Regions from separate parts of the Rhodococcus sp. 077-4 genome, predicted to be linked through region 3. Evidence: riboswitches for the same ligand, from Rfam matches in the RefSeq annotation. Region 3 holds a riboswitch; each other region holds the start of a gene.

Region 1 (7,712 bases), on a different contig from region 3:
GATATGTGCCGTCGGCGTCGACGACGGCAGCGGTGTTGTAGAGAAGTCCGGGCTGCTCCTGCTCGTAGACCGGCAGGATCATCACGATTCCGAGCTCCTTCGCCAATGCGGCGAAACGATCGACGGTTGGCCCCGGTACCGATTCGGCGTACTCGTAGAATTTCGCGTCCTGCAGCTGACAGAAGTACGGTCCGTAGAAAAGTTCTTGGAAGCAGACGACTTTCGCGCCCTGCTCGGCGGCGGACCGAGCAAACCCCTCGTGTGCCGCGATCATCGATTCTTTGTCACCGGTCCACGTGCTTTGGACCAGAGCAGCTCGAACTGTGGACATCATTGGCACTCCATCTCTCGCTGGCTTGCACCCTCAAGATATTTTGCGCCGTGTTACGGGATCGTTCGTCCGGTTTCGTGTGTATTAATCGTCCGAACGGCTCAGGAGTGCGCGCACGGCGTCGATCGTGTCTGCGCTGGCGAGGTTCTTGTCGGGTCGGTACCGCAGTACTCGCGCGAAGCGCAGGGCCACTCCACCCGGGTAGCGCGGGCTGACCTGCACGCCGTCGAGTTCGATTTCGACGATCAATTCGGGACGCAAGTAGACGGTGTGCTCGTCGCGCTCTCGTTCGTGTTTCGGGAATTCTTCGGTCTGCCACTGCAGCAGAACGTCGGTCAGGCCTTTGAACGTCTTGCCGACCATGATCGGCTCACCGCCGTCGGGATCGCGAGCGCCCAGGTGAAGGTTGGAGAGGTAGCCGGTGCGGCGGCCGTATCCCCACTCTGCTCCGAGGACGACCAGGTCGAGGGTGTGCTCGGGTTTGACCTTCTGCCAGCTCTTTCCGCGGCGGCCTGCGGCGTACGGGGCACCGAGGGCTTTGAGCATGACCCCCTCGTGCCCGGCGTCGAGCGCGGCATCGAAATGGGCTGCGGCTCCGTCCGCGTCCGGGCGCACGGCGCTGGGGATTCGGTGCCCTGGTGCCACCCGGTCGAGTGCGGCCAGCCGCTGCTCGAGCGGCGCATCGAGCAGGTCGACGCCGTCGAGATGCAGGCAGTCGAAGAAATAGGGCTGCAGCAGCAGTTCGTGCGCGCTCTCGGCACCGAAGCGACTCATCGTTTCCTGGAACGGCCGCGGACGTCCACTGTCTTCGAGTGCGAGCGTCTCCCCGTCGAGGACCACCGAATTGCACGGCAGCGCGAGCACCAGCTCCACCAACTCGGGAACGCTCGCAGTGATCTCACGCAGTGTCCGCGTGTAGATGCTCACCTCGGTTCCGTAGCGATGCACCTGAATTCGGGCACCGTCGAGCTTGTATTCGACCGTCACATCACCGGACAGTTGTTCCCACGCACCGCGAAGCGAGTCCGCGGGCGAGGCCAGCATCGGCCGCACCGGGCGTCCCACTTCGAGGCGGAATGCATCCAGAGCTTCGACGCCACCGGTCATGGCAGCAATGGCTGTGGCGGGCAAGCTGCCCGACAGCATGAATGCTCGACGCACTGGTGCCTGCGGTAGGTTCGTGGCCGCGGCAACGGCGTCGACCATGATTCCTTCGAGAGCGCCCTGACGCAGTTCACCGGTGACCAGCCTGATCAGGAACTGACGTTCCTCGGTGGTACTCCGCGAGAACAAATCGCTCAACAGAGCTACTCGACGCGCAGCCGAACCCGCGCCCGACGTCGACGCAACCGCAGAAATGGCCTCGTCCACCGCGGCAACCGTGAGCGTCGAGTCCGCAGCGGACGCGACGTCGAGATCAGCGAGAGTGCGCCAACCGACGCCTATCCGCCCCTGCGGCAACTCCCCCGACAACCACGAGACAGCAGGCTCGATGTCACCGGCCTCCGCCTCGGCGAGCAACGTACCGATCAGCTCGATCTTGACCTTGCGCGAACGCGTCGCTGCCACGGCACGGGACGTTTCGACGATCCTGGACATCAACACCCGTCGAACATAACCGCCCCCACCGACAGAGCGCTGACATCCAATTGTTACCGCTGTGACTCCAGCGGCCGGTGTTCCTGCTGTTACGTTCGATTCATGTCAGCCACGTCCGTGCGACAGAACGCATGACCGACGTGTCAGCTGAATCCGAGAACGCGGTCGCCCCACGCAGCGCGCATGTCGCCGTCGGGATCGTCGACGAGAGTGTCGGACGTGTCGATCACCAGTGTCCAGCGTGCCTTCTCGGTGTACGGAGCCCAGTGCTTGGACGCATCCAACGCGGCGGGGACGCCGTATCGAGCGAACGCGAGCCAGCGTCTCTGCATCCGCGCCGACACCGCCATGGCCGGCTTGCGGCCACCCAGCCAGAAGGTGGGATCGCGGCTCAGGGTGCCGAAATTGCCGAAAACATACGGCAGTTCGGTTGCGTGTCCGGCTCCCACCCGCGCAGCCTTGAGCATCGGTGTCGCGTGATCGAATCGGTACATCCACGTCGGCGAATGCCTGCTGTGCCCGTCAGCGATCCACAGGCTCGGCATGAGGAAGCCCGCGTCGCGCGAAATAGCCTGCGCCCCAGCAGGTTTGTCACGGTCCGGGTACGCCGCCATGATCTCGGCAACACGGTAGGCAGGAAGATCGGCGTGATCGTGCGCGATGGCGCGGAACATCTCCGAGACGGTGTCCGACGTGATCGGCATCAACGGCGACTTCATGAATCGGAAGATCGAGGGCTCGTCGTGATTGGTACCGATGATCAGCGGGATCCTGTGCGAAAGTCCCTTCTGAAAAGCCGCGACGGGGTAACGCGGGACGATGTCTCCGTCGACGACCGGCGAAAGGCCAAGGGTTCCAGGCACTGTCGTCGGAATCTCGTAGCAGAGCGTATCGCCCGCGGTGACCAGCCTGGTGAAGTGCATCTCGAACAGTTCACCGATGTCCGCCGGGTCGACCCCCACCAACTCCAGGAATCTCGCGGCCACCGCGGCACCGCGCTCAGGGCCGTACACCGACGTCGCAGGGGCACTCTGCACGATCGCACGTTGAAACAGACCCTCGGCCTTCGGGGACGTCATCAATGTGGTGACCGAAGCGCCCCCCGAGGATTCGCCGAACAGGGTGACCTGGTTCGGATCACCGCCGAACGCGGAAATGCACTCGCGTACCCACTCCAGAGCCGCGATCTGATCTCGGAGGCCGAGATTCGTTTCGAAGGTGTGCTCGTCGGTCGAGAACGACGAGAGGTCGAGGAACCCGAATGCACCGAGACGAAAATTGACGGTGACCACCACCATGTCGCCGTTCTCGCTGAGATTGCGCCCGTCGTAGACCCGCTGAGCAGACGATCCGAGCGAGTACGCACCGCCGTGGATCCAGACCATCACCGGACGCGGCTCCCCGTCGGGCCGAGGAGCCCAGACATTGAGCGAGAGACAGTCCTCGGAGATCGACAACGACGGATCGATCGGCACCGGACTGTCGCGCCCCTGCGGAGCCATGGCGCCGAACTCGAGACCGTCGAGTACCCCGGACCACGGCCGCAGCGGCCGCGGTGCACGGAACCGCAATTCGCCGACGGGAGGCGTCGCGTAGGGAATGCCCCTCCAGGCCACGATCGGCGACGCGTCGGCGTCGACCGGATAACCGAGGACATCTCCGTACGGCGTACTCACGCACACCGTGGAATCGGATGCAGCGTCCATCGAACCTCCCGTTCGGTCGTTGCCCAACGTACCAACATCATCCACAGCGTCGGTGCCGTCTCGTGCGGTGTCGTCGACCTCGAGTGAAGGAATCGACGATGAAGAGAATCGGATGGACCGCAGCGTTGGTCCTCGGGACTGGCCTGCTCACTGCCTGCGGATCGGGCGGAGGCGACGCACCGATGGCGACCGTCATCACCGACCGACCCACTCCGATCACGACGGCCGAATCGGCGACATCTGCCGCGCCGAGCACCTCATCGCCCTCGATGACGACGGCCCCGTCCACCACCACAGCATCACCGACCAGTCCTGCTGCAGCACAAGCGAAACCGCAGGATTACGCAGGCAAGGCACCCGGCTGGTACTACTTCTCGAGTCCGAGTGGAAAATTCGAGTGCGGTATCGCCGTCCTCCAATCCTCGATCGCCGGCTGCCACGGATCACTGCCGGATTCGGCACCCGAGGTTCCCGGCAGTGGGGCGTCGGGAACGGCGGTGAAACCCAATGCGGTTCAGCTGATCGCCGGGTCCCCCGCGAAGTTCGAGAGCCTGGGCGACCCCAAGTTCCACCGTTTCGACGGTCCAGCAGCGGCTCTGCCGTACGGCGAGGTGCTGACCGTCCCCGGAAGCGGCTCCACCAACGGTCTTCGGTGCAGCGTCGACGAGCAGACGGGGGTCACGTGCACCGATCAGGTCGGTCATGGTTTCACCGTCTCGGACGAGAGTTTCGACCTTCGCTGACGGCGTCGTTCGCGCGGCAAACTACCAGGCGTAATGTGCTGGGACGGTACGACAATTCCTGCCGTACGGTCTCCCAGCGGCCGACGCCCATGCGCGCGGCCGGAAGGTGCATCACTCATGAATCAGACCTCGGACCGTCACACAGCAAAGGTCATCGGTGTCAGCATCGCCGCAGCTGTGGGTGGATTCCTGTTCGGCTTCGACAGCTCGGTCATCAACGGAGCGGTCGACTCGATCGAAGATCACTTTCTCCTCGGCTCTTTCACCACCGGCTTCGTGGTCGCCATTGCGTTGATCGGATGCGCAGTAGGGGCCTGGTTCGCCGGTAGCCTCGCCGACCGTTGGGGACGCAAGAAAGTCATGGTGCTCGGCTCGGCCCTGTTCACCATCTCCTCGGTGGGTTCGGGGTTTGCGTTCAGTGTCCCCGATCTCATGCTCTGGCGAGTGCTCGGCGGACTCGGTATCGGCATCGCCTCGGTGATCGCACCGGCCTACATCGCCGAGATCGCACCGGCCAAGTGGCGCGGGGCCCTGGCTTCCCTGCAGCAATTGGCCATCACCATCGGTATCTTCGCCGCGCTGCTGTCCGACGCACTTCTCGCCGGTGCCGCGGACGGGGCATCCAACGACCTGTGGTTCGGCGTCGAGGCATGGCGCTGGATGTTCCTGGTCGGCGTATTGCCCGCCCTGGTCTACGGGCTACTGGCCACGTTGATCCCAGAATCCCCGCGTTACCTGGTGGGTCAGCACCTCGACGAAGAAGCAGCCAGAGTCCTCGCCGACATCACCGGCGAGCTGCACCCCGACGAGCGGGTGCACGAGATCCGACTGACACTGCGCAAGGAGTCGCGATCGTCGTTCGCGGATATTCGGGGGCCGAAGTTCGGCCTGCAGCCCATCGTCTGGGTAGGCATCACGATGGCCGTGCTGCAACAGCTGGTCGGCATCAACGCGATCTTCTACTACTCGACGACGCTGTGGCGTTCGGTCGGTTTCAGCGAGGATCAGTCGTTCACGACGTCGGTCATCACCGCAGTGATCAACGTGGTCATGACGTTCGTGGCAATCCTGTTCGTCGACCGAATCGGCAGGCGCAAGCTACTGATGGCGGGCTCGATCGGCATGTTCGGCGGGCTCGTCATGGCGTCGGTGGCGTTCTCGCAAGCGATCGGCAGCGGCGACGACGTGACGTTGCCGGCTCCATGGGGCGCGATCGCCTTGGTCGGTGCCAATCTGTTCGTCATTTTCTTCGCCTCCACCTGGGGTCCGATCATGTGGGTCATGCTCGGTGAGATGTTTCCCAACCGCATGCGAGCCATGGCGCTCGGTATCGGCACCGCTGCCAATTGGATGGCGAATTTCGCTGTCACGCTTGCATTCCCACCGCTGACATCCTCTGTGGGGCTGTGGGTGATCTACGCAGGCTTTGCCCTGTTCGCGGCGCTCTCGTTCTTCTTCGTCAAAGCCAAGATCACGGAGACCAAGGGCATGGAACTCGAAGACATGCTGGGGTGATGCCGGACCGCAGATCCAGGGGCGGCAGCAGCGACACCGAGTGACCGGTGTTACTGTCGCTTTCGTTCTGACACGGGGTGTGTCCGCCGATGCGGATGCTGAGATCAAACCCGCCGAACCTGATGCAGGTAATACTGACGAAGGGATGTCAAGGCGATGACGCCTGTTGTATCTGCGGACCCGGTCCGCTTCACCGATCGTCTGTGGAATGCCTCCGAGGACATTCGACGCGCAATCGACGATCTGGAATTTCTGCAACTACTCGGGGCAGGGACGCTTCCACTCGATACGTTCCGTCGGTACCTCGAACAGGACTCGCTCTACCTCTGCGGATACGTCAAGTCGCTGTCGTTGCTGGCTGCGCACGCACCGAACCCTGTTACCGGGGCATTCTGGGCGAGCGCAGCGGCAAGCGCCATGGACGAAGCCGCCTCGCACGAGGCGATGCTCACCGGTGGAGCGCTCCCGCCGTCGACCCGGACGCCCGAGCCCTCACCGGAATGCCTCGGGTACACGTCCTATCTGACTGCGACGGCGGCGACCGAACCGTATCCAGTTGCGGCAGCGGCAGTTCTACCGTGTTTCTGGATTTATGCCGATATCGGACGCTCTCTCGCCCGCGCTGCGAAGGCGGTTCTCGATCGGGATCCCGACCACCCGTATGCACAGTGGGTGGCCACGTACGACGCACCCGAATTCCACGCCATCGTCGACGCTGCGAAGAATTTCGTCGACGACGCCGCAGCCGCCGCGACTGCGCTGCAGCGCGAGCAGATGATCGACGCCTTCGTCGTGGCATCGAGATACGAATTGATGTTCTGGGACAGTGCTTTACATCCCACCCCATGGCCCCTGGCCGAGAGTGCGGTGTTCGCATGAGAACCACTCGAATCTTCGCGGCGTTGGCGGCCGCCGTCGTTGCCACCACCGGACTGGCGGGATGCTCCGACTCGACGGACTCCGACACCATTCGGTTCGCGCTCGACTGGACGCCGAATACCAATCACACCGGCCTCTACGTCGCGCTACAGGAGGGTTACTTCGCCGATGCGGGCCTGAACGTGGAGATCCTGCCGTACAACAACACGGCGGCCGACACCCTCGTCGATGCAGGTAACGCAGAGTTCGGAATCAGCACCCAGAGCTCGGGGGTTTTCGCCACCTCGGCAGGCGCACAAACGGTCTCGGTTCTCGCGCCGCTGCAGCACTGGGCGACGGGCATCGGAGTTCGCGCCGATCGTGCCGACATTCCGAGCCCCAAAGCATTGGACGGCAAGGTCTACGCCGGCTTCGGCGAGTCGGGCGAGCAGGCCGGTATCAGAAAGGTAATCCAAAACGACGGCGGCACAGGTGAATACGAGACGGTAGTGCTCGGCACCTCGGCGTACGAGGCAGTCTATTCCGGTACCGCCGACTTCACCGTCTCCTACTTCGCATGGGAGGGCATCGAGGCCGAACACAGCGGAACTCCCATGAAGTACTTCGATTACACCGACTACGGGTTCCCCGACGCCTATGCCCTCACGATCAGCGGAAACGAACCCTGGCTCGCGGCGCACCCGGACGAGGCGAAGAAGTTCGTGCAAGCACTCCAGCGCGGCTACCAGCTCGCCGCCGACGATCCCGACAAAGCTGCACAGGATCTGATCGACGCCAATCCGGGAACCTTCACCGACGAATCGCTCGTCTTCGAGAGCCAGCAGATGCTTGCGGCGAACTACATGAAGGACTCCACTGGCGAGGTCGGACGGCAGAGTCTCGACAAGTGGACCGCGTACTCGAAATTCCTCTACGACAGCGGCGTGCTGGCCGATCAAG
Region 2 (7,712 bases), 1.1 Mb from region 3:
CCGGTAGGGTCGAACGATGACCGAGGCCAGGCCCAGCAACTTCAGCGATCACCAACTCGGCATCTACGCCGCCGGGATGTTCGCCCAGCAGACACCGCCGATCACCACCAACCTGGCGCGGCTGGAGGATCAGGCTGCCGAGAAGCTCTCGCCCGAGGCGCTGGGCTACATCGTCGCCAGTGCGGGCAGTGGCTCGACGGCTCGTGCGAACCGGGCGGCCTTCGACAGGTGGGCCATCACGCCGCGGATGCTGCGCAGCTCGGCTGCCCGCGATCACGCGTGCACCGTGCTCGGCACCGACATGCCCGCTCCGCTGATGATCGCTCCCGTCGGTATTCAGACGCTCGCGCACCCCGACGGGGAGCTCGCCACCGTCCGCGCCGCCGCGGAACTCGGTGTGCCGTACATCCATTCGACGCAGGCCTCGCATTCGTTCGAGCAGATCGCCGAGGCGGGCGGCGACGCTCCGCGCTGGTACCAGCTGTACTGGCCGACGGACGAGTCGGTGTTGCTGAGCTTTCTGCAGCGCGCGAAGGATTCCGGATTCTCCACGCTGGTGCTGACCCTCGACACGACGATGCTGGGTTGGCGGCCGGCCGATCTGGACCGCGGCTACCTTCCGTTCCTCGCCAACCTCGGAATCGAGAACTACCTGACCGATCCGGCGTTCCAAGCCGGCCTGGCGCAGTCGGTCGAGGACAATCCTGTTGCCGCAGCGATGCATTGGGCGCAGATGTTCCCCAACCCGGGTCTGTCGTGGAAGAACCTGGCGTTTCTGCGTGAGCACTGGAGTGGCCCGATCGTGCTCAAGGGAATCTGCACCGTGGGTGACGCCCGAGAAGCTGCCGCGCACGGGGTGGACGGTATCGTCGTCTCCAACCACGGCGGACGCCAAATCGACGGGGCCAGAGCCTCACTCGACGCATTGCCGTCCATCGTCGACGCAGTGGGCGACCAACTGACCGTTCTCTTCGACTCGGGTGTGCGGACCGGAGCCGACATGGCCAAGGCCCTGGCCCTCGGAGCGGATGCGGTGTTGCTCGGCCGGCCGTTCCTGTACGGTCTCGCGCTCGGCGGGCAAGAAGGCGTGTCGCACGTATTACGTTGTCTGCTGGCGGAATTCGATTTGGTGACCAGCCTGTCCGGCCATACCGGTGCGGGCGAGCTCGGCCGCGACTCGATCATGGAGTCCTGATGGAGTGGACGAAGCACGCCATCTGGTGGCACCTGTATCCGCTCGGATTCACCGGTGCGCCGGTGCACGGATGGGACGGCGAATCCCAAGCGGATCTGCATCGGCTGAACAGAATCGAGAAATGGCTCGACTACGCACTCGAGCTCGGGGCCTCGGGCATCGCCCTCGGGCCGATCTTCGAGTCCGAGAAGCACGGCTACGACACGGTCGACTACTTCCACGTCGACGGCAGGCTCGGCACCGACGAGGACATCGATGCGCTGATCGCCGCCGCGCACTCCCGCGGCCTGAAGATCATGTTCGACGGTGTCTTCAACCATGTGGCACAGAGCTTTCCGAAGTTCCGGCAGGCCCTGGACGAAGGCCCGAACTCCGAGGCCGCAGGATGGTTCCACCTCGACTTCTCCGGCGAGAAGCCGACACACCGCAACTTCGAAGGGCATGACGAACTCGTCGCGCTCGACCACGAGAGTGCGCATGTGCAGCAGTACGTCGTGGATGTGCTCTCGCATTGGCTCGAACGAGGCGTCGACGCCTGGAGGCTCGACGCGGCCTATGCGGTGTCGCCACGCTTCTGGTCGGCAGTGCTGCCGAAGGTTCGCGAAAAGCACCCGGACGCATACTTTCTGGGCGAGGTCATTCACGGCGACTACGACCGAATCGTCTCGGCCTCCACACTGGACTCGGTGACCCAGTACGAACTGTGGAAGGCAATCTGGAGTGGTCTGAGCGAGCAGAATTTCTTCGAGCTCTCCCACGCGCTCGAGCGGCACAACGGCTGGCTCGACGCGTTCGTGCCCGCCACCTTCGTCGGTAATCATGACGTCAATCGCATCGCCAGCGTCATCGAGGACGAGCGACATCTGGTGCACGCGTTGGTGGTTCTGTTCACCGTGGGCGGTATGCCGATGATCTACTACGGCGACGAGCAGGCTTTCCGCGGCGTCAAAGAGGATCGCGTCGGCGGCGACGACGAGGTGCGGCCCGAGTACCCCGACACCTCCGACGACCTCGCGCCGTACGGCTGGCCGGTTTTCCGAATTCACCAGGAGCTGATCGGGTTACGGCGTCGCAACCCGTGGTTGTATTCCGCGCGCACCGAGACTCTCGAGCTCACCAACACCGCGCTGCTCTACCGCGCACACGCGGACGGCAACTCGTTGACGGTCGCGCTCAACCTCGGCGACGATGCCATCGACTATCCGGTCGAGGGCAGCGAAGTATTGGCCGGTGAGGCATACCTGAACGGCGGGCGGCTGAGCGTTCCGTCGCACGGCTGGGCCGTCATCGGCTGAGAGCTCGGGCTGCCTTCGCGCGGTCGAAGAATGCCATCAGGTGAGGTAGCTGCTCGTCGGTCACGGTGAGGTTCACTCGGTCGCCGTTGTAGTGAATACCGCCATCGGGTGTACGTAGACCCACGACGACCTTGGTGCCGCCTCGCTTGGGCTTCGCGTCGACTCCGAGATGGTCTACGTGCCAGCGGCATCGACCGCCGGAGGCAACGGTCACCGCAGCGTCGAAGACCTCGACGATGCGGTGGTCGAGAACGAAGATGACGTTCTCGTCGAAGCGATACTCCAGGTAGACGCGTTCGGTCATCTCGGCACAGTAACTCGTCATGATCGTATTCGGGAATCTACCGCTCGCCCTAGAGAGCGGTAGCGACGGCAATGCAACCCCGGTCTCGGAAGTGATCGGTACAGTCGACCGCGACACGGGGTGCCCGACAGGGCTGAGAACACACCCGTCGAACCTGCTCTGGTTAGGACCAGCGAAGGGAATGTCGTGACGTTTCGGTATTTCCTGTCCCTCGCGACGGTCCCGACCTCGAACGAGAGGCGAGGCGTATGAGATTCGACGAGCAGACAGTGTTGGTCACCGGCGGAGGACGCGGACTGGGAGCAGCGATCGCCGCTGCCTTCTCCGGTCAAGGCGCACGCGTGGTGATCGACTACCGCAACAGCCGTGATGCTGCGGAGGCGCTGGCCGCCAGGCTCGGTGACAACGCGATTGCGGTGCAGGGCGACGTGACCGACGAGGGTGACGTAGCCGGGCTGTTCGACACCGCACGAACACATTTCGGCACCCCGATCACCACCGTCGTCAACAACGCGCTGGCGGACTTCTCGTTCGACGGAGATGCGCGGCCCAAAGCAGACACCATCACCTGGGATCGGTTCGACGCACAGCTGCGCGGCAGCGTCCGAGCAGCGTTGCTCACCACCCAGGCGGCCTTGCCGGGAATGCGCGAGGCAGGATTCGGTCGCATCATCAACGTGGGCACCAACTTGTTCCAGAATCCGGTGGTGCCGTACCACGATTACACGGCGTCCAAGGCCGCACTGCTCTCGTTGACACGCACCCTCTCCGCCGACCTGGGCGCAGACAACATCACCGTCAACATGGTCTCGGGCGGACTGCTGCGCACCACCGATGCCAGTGCCGCGACCCCGCCCGAGGTGTTCGACTTCATCGCAGCCTCGACCCCGCTGCAACGCGTCACCACCCCCGAGGAATTCGCCGACGCGCTGTTGTTCTTCGCCTCTCCGTGGGCACGGTCGGTGACCGGCCAGAACCTCGTCGTCGACGGCGGCCTGGTCAAGGACTGACATGCACCTCAACGCTTTTCTCTACGGTTGCGGCCACCACAGCGCGGCGTGGCGTCATCCCGATTCACGCGTCGAGGACCTGGGCAACATCTCGTACTACGAGGAACTCGCGCAACTAGCCGAACGAGGGAAGTTCGATGCGGTGTTCTTCGCCGACGGACACTCGGTACGCGACCCCGCCGGGGCAGGCAACTGGTTCCTCGAGCCGATCACAGCGTTGTCGGCCATGGCCAGGGCCACGACGCACATAGGTCTGGTCACCACGGTGTCGTCGACGTTCTACACCCCGTTCCACGCCGCCCGCATGCTGGCGTCCCTCGATCACATCAGTGGTGGCCGGGCCGGCTGGAACGTCGTCACCTCCATGTTCGACGCCGAAGCACGCAATCACGGGATGGACTCCATCCCGGCTCGTGACGAGCGTTATGCGCGTGCCGAGGAGTTCGTCGATACGGCTCTGGCACTGTGGGATTCGTGGGACGCCGACGCGTTGACACTCGATCGCGGCGGCAACTACGCAGACCCGGCGAAGGTGCATTCGATCGACCACGACGGCACACACTTTCGCGTGGACGGGCCGTTGACGGTACCGCGGTCACCGCAGGGCAGGCCCGTTCTGTTTCAGGCCGGGGCGTCGGGTCCGGGTCGTGATCTCGCGGCGAAGTACGCGGAGGCGATCTACGCGGTTGCCTACGATCTCGTTGCAGCGCAGCGCTATTACGAGGACGTGAAATCCAGAATCGATCATGCTGGTCGCGAGAGCGCCGCGGTGGGCATCATGCCAGGCCTGGTGACCTACGTCGGCTCGACCATGGAGGAAGCCCGCCGAAAGAAGTCCGAGCTCGATGCACTGCTGCCCACCGAGCAGTCGCTGGCCATGCTGTCTACCTTCACCGGGCAGGACTGCGCCGCTTGGGAACTCGACGCTCCGGTGCCGCCTTTACCCCCGGCGGCGGAGTTCACCGGACCGCAGGGCCGATACGAGACGATCCTGCGCATCGTGGAGAAGGACGAACCCACTGTGCGGGCGCTGCTCGGTACCCTCTCTGCGGGCGGCGGGCACGCCACCATGATCGGAACACCGGAGTCCATCGCCGACGAGATGCAGTCGTGGATCGGGCGCGGTGCCGACGGCTTCAACCTGATGTGTCCGCGTTACCCCGATTCTCTCGCGGACTTCGTGGACCACGTGGTCCCGATCCTGCAGCAGCGCAGCATCTTTCGCACAGACTACACCGAGTCGACGCTCCGCGGGCACCTGGCTCACTGAGTGGCCGGCCCGAAGACTCCCCGATCGACGAATGCAACCAGAGCGTCGAGGCCATCGTCGGAAGGGCCCTGCCACAGCCGGGCGAAGTTCTCCGCCGCACCGCCTATCAGCATCGCGGTGGTGGCAGGGGATGCAGGTAGCTCGACCCCCGCCTTCTCGAAGGCGGTGAGTCGGGAGACCCACGGCTCGAATTGAACCTGCGTGAATCGTTGTACTCGCTCCGCGAAATCGGGACTCACCAGCGCGGCGTCGCGGAGGGCGTCGATCACCACTCGATGCCGAGTGAGCAACTGCCAGAACACCTCCACGTGAGGACGCATCGTGGGGCGTTCGCGAGCCGTCGGATCCTGTGTGGCGACAATGACGTCAGCGTCCTCCCCGATCTGCTCGGCGAGCGCCAAGAGCAGTTCGTCCTTGCCTGCGTAGTGGTTGTAGAACGAGCCAGCCGCACGGCCCGCTTGTCGCGTGATGTCGACGATCTTGGTGTTGAGGTAGCCGGAACGGGCGAAGACGACGCGCGCTGCGTTCTCCAGCTCGATTCGGGTCTGCTCGGCCTGCTGGGCCCGCGTCGCGTTGGGCATCGACGCTCCTTCCCTGTTGACACCTGTACTGTCACGATACACACTGAATAACGATTCAGTGAATATGTATTCGTCGAAGGAGTGGCCATGCGAGCAGCAGTTCTGTCCGAATTCGGGGTGCCGAGGTACACCGACCACGAGAGCCCGGTCCCGGCCGAAGGTCTGGAGGTGATCGACGTTGCGGCCGCGACGCTCAATGCCGTCGATATCGCCATCGCATCGGGAGCGCATTACCTCAGCCCCAAGAACTTGCCGACAGTGAGCGGTATCGAAGGCGCAGGTACGGCTGCGGATGGCCGCCGCGTCTATTTCTCCCTACCCGTCTCGCCGTACGGTTCGATGGCCGAGCAGGCGCTGGTGCCGACGGGCTTGCTCATCGAACTACCCGATGGACTGGACTTCGCGGCGGCGGCAACCCTCGGCAATGCCGGACTTGCCGCGCTGATGCCTCTCACGCACGGCGGCAGACTCGTCGCCGGAGAGAACGTCGTGATCCTCGGTGGGACTGGAGTGGTCGGTCGCCTCGCCGTTCAGGCTGCCCGCCTACTCGGCGCGGGATCGGTCACCGTCGTCGGGCGCGACGAGGCCGCGCTCGAATCCACTCGCGAGCTCGGTGCCACGGCGACGGTCGCCATCGGTGACAGAAGCGTCGACGAGTTGCGCGACGCGATCCGACAGGCCTCCTCCGGCGCGGACGTCATCATCGACTACACATGGGGCACAGTGGCTCTGGCGGCGCTGCAGGCCGGAAATCGGCTCGTTCGCCTGGTGCAGATCGGTGATCGGGCCGGAGCGGAAATGACCGTGCCGGCGCAATTGATGCGATCGCTCGGCGCAAGCGTTCAGGGCTTCATGCCGATCCACTACGGGCCCGGCGCAGTGCAGCAGTCGTATCGCACGCTGACCGAATGGGCTGCAGCCGGCGAGATCGCCGTGCAGTACGAGACCGTACCGCTGGCCGAGGTGGCGGATGCGTGGGAGCGAGCCCCGCGCACCCGTCACAAGCTGGTACTGGTTCCCTGAGTGTGCCTCGCGTCCAGCGAGTCGATGAATTCTCTTGTCAATCGGGCGATGTCATCGGCATGTGAGATCGGCGACCAATGTCCGGCTGGAATGTCGTTGCGCGTCAGGTCCTTCACCCACTTGCCGGTGTCGTCGTAGTGGTACGGGCGCACCGCGACGTCCTCAGTGTTGACGATGAGGTGCACCGGGATGTCGATGTACCGATCCCGCGGATTGGTCAGCAGCGGAATGATGTTGGCCCGGTACAGATTTGTGCCGTTGGTTGCGTCCGACCACAGCGTGGGGTTCTGGGTGACGAGCTTCGGGTCCACTCCCGAGAATTCCTGGAGGAATGCCGGCCAGCCCTTGGCGAACTGTCGCTTGATCCGCAGGGTCGACAAGCCCGGGATGTGGAAGGTGACGGTGTACCACGAGGCCCGCGTCTGGGCGAGCACCTGTTTGATGCCTGCCAGGGTCGGGCGACGTAGGCGCGACTGAGACCACTTGCCGAGATGGTCGAGGTTGGGTCCCGAAATCGAAGTGTAGGAACGGATTCGATCCTTCGCCTGCGGTTGCGCGGCGGCCTCCCACACCTCGACTGCGCCCCAGTCGTGGGCGAGCACATGGACCGGAGCGTCGGGGCTGACGGCGTCGGCGACCGCGTAGAAGTCCGAGGCCAACCGCGCCAGCTTGTACGCCGACTGCTCGGCGGGAATCGAGCTCTCGCCGGCACCGCGGGAGTCGTAGCTGATCACCCGAAAGTGGTCCTCCAGCTGCGGCACGATGTGGCTCCACAGCTCGTGGGTATCCGGCCACCCGTGGACGAGGACGATGGGGTCGCCGTCGGGGTTGCCGCTCTCGAATACCGCCAACCGGATTCCCTCGTTGACGACCGTCGTACGAACCGCTTTGCTGCTCAACAGTTTTCCGTTCTATAGATCGAGGACGAGACGTGCGCTGCGTGCACGGGAGACGCAGATGAGCATGTGATCGCGCTGCTCCTCGGGAGTCAGCCGGGTCTCGAGGTGCTCGGGCTCACCGGACAGCACCCGAAC
Region 3 (7,712 bases):
AGACCCTTGGCGATGACGAGCCCGACCACCGCGAGCGCGAACGACAGGATTGCACCGTAAACGCCCACCAGCAGTGCCTTGGCTCCCAGAACCGATCCCCTGTTGGTCACCGCCTGGAACGTGGTGCGAATGATGCCGAACCGGTATTCGCTGGTCACGGTCAACGCGGCCAGGATCATCAGCACCATGGCACCGAACGTGCCGACTCCGACCCCGACGACATCGGCGGCGGTCGTGGGTGGAATGCCCTCGGGCGCGTCGAGGCTCAGGGCCGACTTCGCAGCCCAACCCAGAATGGCCGCGAACCCGAGACCGAGCACCACGATGATCGCGCTGCACCACCACGGTGATTTGGTCGAGGTGAATTTGATTCTCTCTGCTGCCAAGACGCCCATCAGAGTGCACCGCCCATCGCTTGCTGAGAATTGGTTTCTTCGCCGTGGTACTGCACTGTGTCTCCGGTCAGTTTCATGAATGCTTCCTCGAGCGAACCTCGCTGAGAGGCCAACTCGTGCAGTGTGATTCCGGCACGGCCTGCGATGTCGCCGATTGCGTCGGTGCTCGAGTTCAGCACAACCAGCGAGGGCTGCAGTTCGTCGGTCCTGTCCGGCTCACGCACGGTGAGACCGGCTGTGGTCAGGGCCTTGCGGAGGCCGTCGAGCTGCGGGCTGCGTACTCGCACCGAGGCTTCGGATGCGTGGTCGATGAATTCCTGCACCGTGGAATCGGAGATCAGCTTGCCGCGTCCGATGACGATGAGATGCTCTGCTGTCTGCGCCATCTCGGAGAGCAGGTGGCTCGAGACCAGAACGGTTCGACCCTCGGCTGCCAGCCGCTGCATGAACTTTCGAATCCAGACGATGCCTTCCGGGTCGAGGCCGTTGACCGGCTCGTCGAACAGCAACACCTTCGGGTCGCCGAGCAACGCGCCTGCAAGGCCGAGCCGCTGCGACATACCGAGCGAGAATCCGCCGGCATTCTTCTTCGCGACATCGCTGAGGCCGACCAGCCGCAGCACCTCGTCGACGCGCGACTTCGGGATGCCGTTGGAGGCGGCCATCCACTCGAGGTGCGCACGCGCAGAACGGTTGGGATGCACCCACTTGGCGTCGAGCAGAGCGCCGACGGTACGCAGTGGTTGCTTCAGTTCGCTGTAGCTCTTGCCCTCGATGGTCGCCGTTCCCGAGGTGGGACGGTCGAGACCGAGGATCATCCGCATCGTGGTGGACTTGCCTGCGCCGTTGGGGCCGAGGAAGCCGGTCACGATGCCGGGTTTGATGGTGAAGGTGAGGTTGTCGACCGCCGTCACCGCGCCGTATTGCTTGGTCAGTCCTGTCACTTCGATCATGGGACAACTGTCCCCGATCGACACCCGTCAGCACATCGACCCACAGTCGCGACAAGCATCATCCTTTCGGATGACACACACCCTGAGACAGCAGGCGGCATCGGCGGCCTGCGGTTGCAAACGCGCGCGCGTTCGTCAGGTGCGCACGGATTCGCCCTCGTATCCGCCACTGATCCGCGCGCGTTCAGCACATGCGCGCGCGTTTGCGTGCTGCGCCGCCGACGCAGCCACTCACATGGGCGAGCTGGCCTGCGCCCAGAATCGCTTCGGGATTCGGCCCGCATGTCGGGCCTGGTATCCCGCCTCCACCGCATTCCGCATCGCCGACGCCATCAGCGCGGGATCTTTCGCGCGGGTCACTGCGGTCGCGAGCAGCACTGCGTCGCAGCCGAGTTCCATCGCGAGAGTGGCGTCGCTGGCCGTGCCGATGCCCGCGTCGAGGATCACCGGCACCGACGCGGCGTCGACGATCATCTCGATGTTGTGGGGGTTGGCGATGCCCAGGCCGGTGCCGATGGGTGAGCCGAGCGGCATGACGGCCACGCAGCCGATGTCCTCGAGACGCTTGGCCAATACCGGGTCGTCGGTGGTGTACGGCAGCACCTGGAAGCCGTCGTCCACGAGTTGCTCTGCAGCCTTGACCAGTTCGATGGCGTCGGGCAGCAGGGTTCGCTCGTCGGCGATCACTTCGAGTTTCACCCAGTCGGTCTCGAGTGCCTCACGGCCGAGTTGCGCGGTGAGAACTGCCTCGGCCGCGCCACGGCAGCCCGCGGTGTTCGGCAACGGGGCGATGTTCAAGCGTCGCAGCAGATCCAGCACACCCGTCCCACCGGCGGCGTCGACGCGACGCATCGCGACGGTGGTCAGTTCGGTTCCGGATGCGACGAGTGCGTCCTCGAGTACCGCAAGATTCGCCGCTCCCCCGGTGCCGGTGATGAGCCGGGAGGTGAAGGTGCGGCCGGCGATCGTCAGGCCAGGAGTGGAGCCTGCGGAACGACCAGTACTTTCAGCCGTCATGCTCTCAACCACCTTGAACGGCCGTGAGAACGTCGATGGTCCAACCTTTTTCGACTCCGGTGGTGTTCCATCGGCTCTTGGGCAGCACCGCGCCGTCGACGGCGACGGCGATGCCCTTCTCCGGCATGCCCAGGAACTCGAGCAGTTGCTGCATGGTCATGTCCTCGGTGAGCAGGTGGTCTTCACCGTTGACGGTGATTCCGATCGCGACCTGTGTCATGGTGTCCTTTCGATCTGCGAGAATCTCTGAGGTGCAGCCGCTTTCGCCTCGGTCAGGGTGTCGCCGGAAACCAGCGCGGCGACCGCGTCGGCGGTGATGGGGGCCAGCAGAATCCCGTTGCGGCCGTGACCGGTCGCGACAATCACCGTCGGAGACAGCCTGCCGATCAGGGGTAGTCCGTCCGGGCTCATCGGCCGCAGTCCGGCAGCGGTCTCGTGGAGTTCGTATTCGCCGATGCTCGGCATGAGCCGTTCGGCGTCGGCTATCAGGTCTCGTACCCCGGCGACGGTGACTTGGGTGTCGTGGCCGGATTCGTATTGTGTTGCGCCGACGACCAATCCGTCGCCGCGCGGTACCAGGTAGATCGCACGTCCGTGCACGGTTCCTCGGACGGTGCGGTGTGGCGGTGGCGCTGCGCTCGGCCGCCTGCGCAGCCTGAGGATCTCGCCCTTGACCGGCCGGACCGGAAGAGATGGCCACAGCGCGGCCGACTGCGCACCGGCAGCCAGAACCACCTGGTCGGCGTCGGGGATGGTGTCGACCGACTCCGTGGAGAACTCCACTCCCGCGTCGAGACACGCCTGCTCGAGCGCGGCAACCAGTGCTCGATTGTCGACGGACAGTTCGGTCGGAGCGAGCAGTCCGAGCCGAATGTTCTGCGCCAGAGCAGGTTCGAGCTCGCGTAGCTGCGCTCGTCCCAGAATCTCGAGCTCGTGGCCCTGTTCGCCTACCCATTCGGCGATCGTTCGCAGATCGGCGGCATCGGCGGAGTCGAGGGCCACTGTCACCGATCCGGTCGCGGAGAACACCGAGGGACCGGGGAGGCGTCGGGCAAATTCCGGCCAGCGCGCCAACGACGCAGCACCCAGATGCAGCAATTCGTGTTCGCCAGGCCAGCCCTCGGACAGCGGAGCCAACATCCCGCCGGCAACCCAGGATGCGCCCTTTCCCAGAGCCGGGTCGTGAAGGACGACCCGGTGACCGTCGTCGGCCAGGCGCAGCGCCGTCGACAACCCGATGACGCCTCCGCCGATCACAACGATGTGCACGCGATTCCTCACTCCCTGCGCCCGCATGATCGGGTTCAGGTATTGACGGTAAGGGCGGCGAACCCACTCTCAGCCCCACGAACCCTGGGACTCCCGCGATCAATCTTCGTTTTACGGCCTCCATGAGAATACAGTTCGTTTCGTGCATCCATCTCAGACCGCCCGCAACCAGAGTCCCCGTGAGCGTCTTGCGTCCGCTCGCCTGTACCTGTGTACCGATGCCAGGCGCGACAAGGGCGACCTCGCGCAGTTCGCCGAGGCCGCGTTGTCCGGTGGCGTCGACATCATTCAGCTGCGCGACAAGAACTCCGCCGGTGAGCGTGAGTTCGGTCCCCTCGAAGCCAAGGACGAGCTCGCCGCGCTGGCGGTCCTGCTCGCTGCGACCAAGCGGCACGGTGCACTGCTGGCGGTCAACGATCGCGCGGATCTGGCGTTGGCCTCGGGTGCCGACGTACTGCATCTGGGTCAGGGCGATCTACCGGTGCACTACGCACGACAGATTCTGGGCCCGGACGTGGTGATCGGGCGGTCGACGCAGAATCGCGCACAGTCCTCGCTCGCCGCGATCGAGGACGGCGTCGACTACTTCGCCGTCGGGCCGGTGTGGCCGACGCCCACCAAGCCCAATCGAACTGCGGCGGGACTCGAGTCTCTGCGGGCCACTGCGGACGCGCTCCCGGAACGGCCGTGGTTCGCCATCGGCGGCGTCGACGCGACCAATGTGGATCAGGTTCGGGCGGCCGGTGCCGATCGCATCGTGGTGGTCCGAGCAATCACCGAGGCCAGGGACCCGCAGGCTGCGGCTCGCGAGTTGGTGCAGGCGCTGCAGGCCTAGAGCCAACCCAGTACTGCGGACGGCGTCAGGACCTGCACCGATTCCGGCAACCGGTCACGTAGTCCGCGGTCGGCCGTGACGAGCGCAGTCAGATCGCCGTCGAGATTGGCCTGGTCGGCGAGGGTGTCGTCGCCACTGCCGTCGGCGACGATGACCGGGATGCGCGGATCGTCCACCTGCGCGTCACGGGCCTGGCCTTCGAGCACGGCCTCGATGCGCGTGAGCCAGCCGTACTGGCCGCTGGGCAGTTCGACGGTGCGCGGCAGCGTCTGAGCGAGCGAGGTCAGCAAGGCAGCGGTGGATCCGGCGCGGTCCTTCCACCAGCTGTTCGGCCGCGAGCCCAGCACATTGGCGGTGTCGAGCAGCACCCGCAGCGGAACTGTGCGCAGCGACGGCCAGCTGGACGCGAACCCGGGGTGCAGTGGGAGTTCGGCGACGATCGATTCCGGTACCCAGCGCAGTTCGGTGCTCTCACCGTTGGGCACGGTGGCCAACGGATGATCGGTATCGGCGATGACGGTGGTGTACGACCAGCCGCTCTCGACGCTCGCGGTGACACGCTCGCTGCGCACACACAGTTGTTCGGCCGCGATTCCGGCTTCCTCGTGTGCTTCGCGAACGGCCGCGTGCGCGGTGCTCTCATGGGAATCACGGGCTCCGCCGGGTAATGCCCACGTTCCGCCCTGGTGGCTCCACAGCGCGCGATGCTGCAACAGCACCATCGGTTCGCGTGCGTCGGACGGGGCACGCAGCAGCAGTCCCGCGGCACCGTGCTTTCCCCAGTGCCGAGTGCCGTCCTCGCCGATCACCCAGCCGTCCCCGTCACCACGCATGCTCACCAGCCTAGGTGAATCATCTGCCGGTAGTCAGTGAGCTGTAGTGGCTGCAGTACGGTCCGCCTGCTTATATGCTCGGGAGCGTGATCGCGGCCGGCATTACCCCCTCCGCTGCCGTCCCCCCGACAACGGCTACGCACGTCGGTGCCACTGCAGGCAAGCCACCGGTTCGATACACGATGCGCTCGACGCCTGCGCGATTGGTCGCGATGGGAACGGCTCTGGTGGTGTTGGCCTTGACGGTCGGCAATCTCGCATCGACGGCCGTGACCGAACGGGTCGACACTCTGGGCACCCTGCTGGTGCGGACCGAGCCGTTCGCCAACTCGGCACAGAATCTGTACGGGGCACTGTCGGTGGCCGATGCGGCTGCGGCGACGGCATTCATCGCCGGCGGACTCGAGCCGCCCGAGGTACGCGAGCGATACTCGCAGGCGCTCGGGGAGGCATCGTCGGAGTTGATCGCGGCCTCGGCCGGAGTGACCGAGAACGACGCGGCCACCAGCGCAGTGCTGACTCAGATCGCCGCCGGGCTGCCGGTGTACAGCGGTCTGGTCGAGACGGCGCGAGCCAACAATCGCAGCGGAAATCCGGTGGGCGCGGCGTATCTCGGTGAGGCGTCGACGATGATGCAGACCAGTTTGCTGCCGCTGGCCGAGAAGCTGTACACCGAGCAGGCGTCGCGTGTGTCGGCCGATCAGGAGCGCTTCACCAGTCCCCCACTGTTCGCGATCGGCTCGCTGGTGTTCCTGTTGCTGATGACCGGTGCGGCGCAGTGGTACCTGTCACGGACTACGCGTCGGACGTTGAACGTCGGAATCCTTTCTGCCACAGTCGCTGTCGCCGGACTTCTCGGTTGGATGCTGGTGGTGGGACTGATCTCCTCGATCGCCACCGATCACGCGATCGACCGTGGAGTGTCTCCGCTGAAGTCCTACACGACGGGTTTCATCCTCGCGCAGCAGGCCAGAGCAGACGAGACACTCGATCTCGCCCGCCGCGGCGGCAGCCAGGACTACGGACAGTCGTTCGACGCCAACGTCTCTCGACTGACGGAGATGTTCCAGGGCGACGCGGCGGTGATCGATGCTCTGAGCACGTGGTCCACCTCGCACTCGCGGATCGATTCCGCGCTCGAGGTCGGCGATTTCAACGGCGCGGTCGCCATCGCCACCGGGACCGGCGAATCCGATTCGGCCGCAGCGTTCACCGCACTGGACAGCGTCCTGGTCGACGGAATCGAGAATGCCCGACGCGAATTGCGGTCCAACATCGATCGCTCGGTGTGGGTGTTGTCGGGGTTGTCCAACGGTGCGTACGTACTCACCGTCGTCGCCTCGGTGGCCTTCGGCGTCGGGTTGTTCCCGAGGTTGCGTGAGTACCTGTGATGCGCCTGCTGGCTGTCGGCATCATGGTCACCGCCCTGTTGGTCGGGTGCGCTCCGCCGGACAACTCTGCGCCGCTGATGGATACGACGTTCACCGAGCCGCCGCTGCCGGACGGCGCATCCGTCGCCGCTCGGCCCACCGAGAGTCCCGCAGACGACGAGTGCGCCCGCCCCACCGCCAGCCTGCGGCCGCTCGCGACGGGCCCCGGCGCTCCGCCGGTGCCGCAGCCGACCATCGATGCTCTGCGCGCCAAAGGCCGCCTGATTGTCGGATTGGACACGGGCAGCAACCTTTTCAGCTTCCGTGATCCGATGACCGGCCAGCTGGTGGGGTTCGATGTCGACATCGCCCGGGAAGTCTCACGCGACCTGTTCGGCGACCCCAACCGGTTGGACTTTCGCATCCTCACCTCGGCGCAGCGGCTCGAGGCCCTGCAGGATTCGTCGGTGGACATGGTGGTGAAGACCATGACCATCACGTGCGCTCGGCGCCAGGACGTCCAGTTCTCCACCGTGTACTTCCAAGCGCAGCACCGGGTTCTGGTGGTACAGGGTTCGGGCATCCGCGGAATCGAGGACCTCGCGGGCAAGCGGGTGTGCGCCGTGGAGGGCACCACGTCGCTGCGACGCATTCAGCGTGTGCAGCCCGCCGCGACCGTGGTGACGGTGCCGATGTGGTCGGATTGTCTCGTGGTGCTCCAACAACGGCAGGTCGACGCCGTGAGCACGGACGACGCCATTCTCGCCGGTCTCGCTGCGCAGGATCCGTACCTCGAGATCGTCGGTGAGAGCCTGAGCCCGGAACCGTACGGCGTGGGAATCAACAAGAACAACGAGGATCTGGTGCGGTTCGTCAACGGGACGTTGGCGCGCATCCGCTCCGACGGAACGTGGAATCGCATCTACAACCGCTGGTTGACGGTGCTCGGTCCCACCCCCGGTCCGCCCAGCGCGTCGTACAGCGATTAGGGACCCCGACATGGACGACGACGAACAGCAAGCCACAGCCCCGGCGCAGCG

What was found. A riboswitch is a leader RNA that binds a small molecule or an ion and turns the genes downstream of it on or off. The one in region 3 is predicted to bind thiamine pyrophosphate.
Region 1: another riboswitch for thiamine pyrophosphate. It lies ahead of ACNEOT_RS24520 (TenA family protein); the one in region 3 lies ahead of thiO (glycine oxidase ThiO).
Region 2: another riboswitch for thiamine pyrophosphate. It lies ahead of ACNEOT_RS01015 (3-oxoacyl-ACP reductase); the one in region 3 lies ahead of thiO (glycine oxidase ThiO).

Annotation. Positions count from the first base shown of each region.
Region 1 covers NZ_JAJPWC010000008.1:7,058-14,769, reverse strand. Annotated here, with positions in the region: gene ACNEOT_RS24545 (nitrilase-related carbon-nitrogen hydrolase) at 1-331, opposite strand, end outside; gene ACNEOT_RS24540 (ATP-dependent DNA ligase) at 416-1,936, opposite strand; gene ACNEOT_RS24535 (carboxylesterase/lipase family protein) at 2,074-3,636, opposite strand; gene ACNEOT_RS24530 (hypothetical protein) at 3,735-4,379, shown strand; gene ACNEOT_RS24525 (sugar porter family MFS transporter) at 4,497-5,894, shown strand; TPP riboswitch at 5,958-6,057, shown strand; gene ACNEOT_RS24520 (TenA family protein) at 6,051-6,773, shown strand; gene ACNEOT_RS24515 (ABC transporter substrate-binding protein) at 6,770-7,712, shown strand, end outside.
Region 2 covers NZ_JAJPWC010000001.1:206,750-214,461, reverse strand. Annotated here, with positions in the region: gene ACNEOT_RS01035 (type 1 glutamine amidotransferase) at 1-7, shown strand, start outside; gene ACNEOT_RS01030 (lactate 2-monooxygenase) at 17-1,195, shown strand; gene ACNEOT_RS01025 (alpha-amylase family glycosyl hydrolase) at 1,195-2,490, shown strand; gene ACNEOT_RS01020 (hypothetical protein) at 2,480-2,794, opposite strand; TPP riboswitch at 2,901-2,993, shown strand; gene ACNEOT_RS01015 (3-oxoacyl-ACP reductase) at 3,043-3,804, shown strand; gene ACNEOT_RS01010 (LLM class flavin-dependent oxidoreductase) at 3,806-5,074, shown strand; gene ACNEOT_RS01005 (TetR/AcrR family transcriptional regulator) at 5,068-5,655, opposite strand; gene ACNEOT_RS01000 (quinone oxidoreductase family protein) at 5,743-6,678, shown strand; gene ACNEOT_RS00995 (alpha/beta fold hydrolase) at 6,654-7,577, opposite strand; gene ACNEOT_RS00990 (PDR/VanB family oxidoreductase) at 7,590-7,712, opposite strand, start outside.
Region 3 covers NZ_JAJPWC010000001.1:1,349,459-1,357,170, reverse strand. Annotated here, with positions in the region: gene ACNEOT_RS06635 (ABC transporter permease) at 1-395, opposite strand, end outside; gene ACNEOT_RS06630 (ABC transporter ATP-binding protein) at 395-1,348, opposite strand; gene ACNEOT_RS06625 (thiazole synthase) at 1,580-2,365, opposite strand; gene thiS (sulfur carrier protein ThiS) at 2,370-2,585, opposite strand; gene thiO (glycine oxidase ThiO) at 2,582-3,661, opposite strand; TPP riboswitch at 3,630-3,741, opposite strand; gene thiE (thiamine phosphate synthase) at 3,777-4,469, shown strand; gene ACNEOT_RS06605 (NUDIX hydrolase) at 4,466-5,302, opposite strand; gene ACNEOT_RS06600 (hypothetical protein) at 5,389-6,693, shown strand; gene ACNEOT_RS06595 (glutamate ABC transporter substrate-binding protein) at 6,693-7,661, shown strand; gene ACNEOT_RS06590 (tetratricopeptide repeat protein) at 7,672-7,712, shown strand, end outside.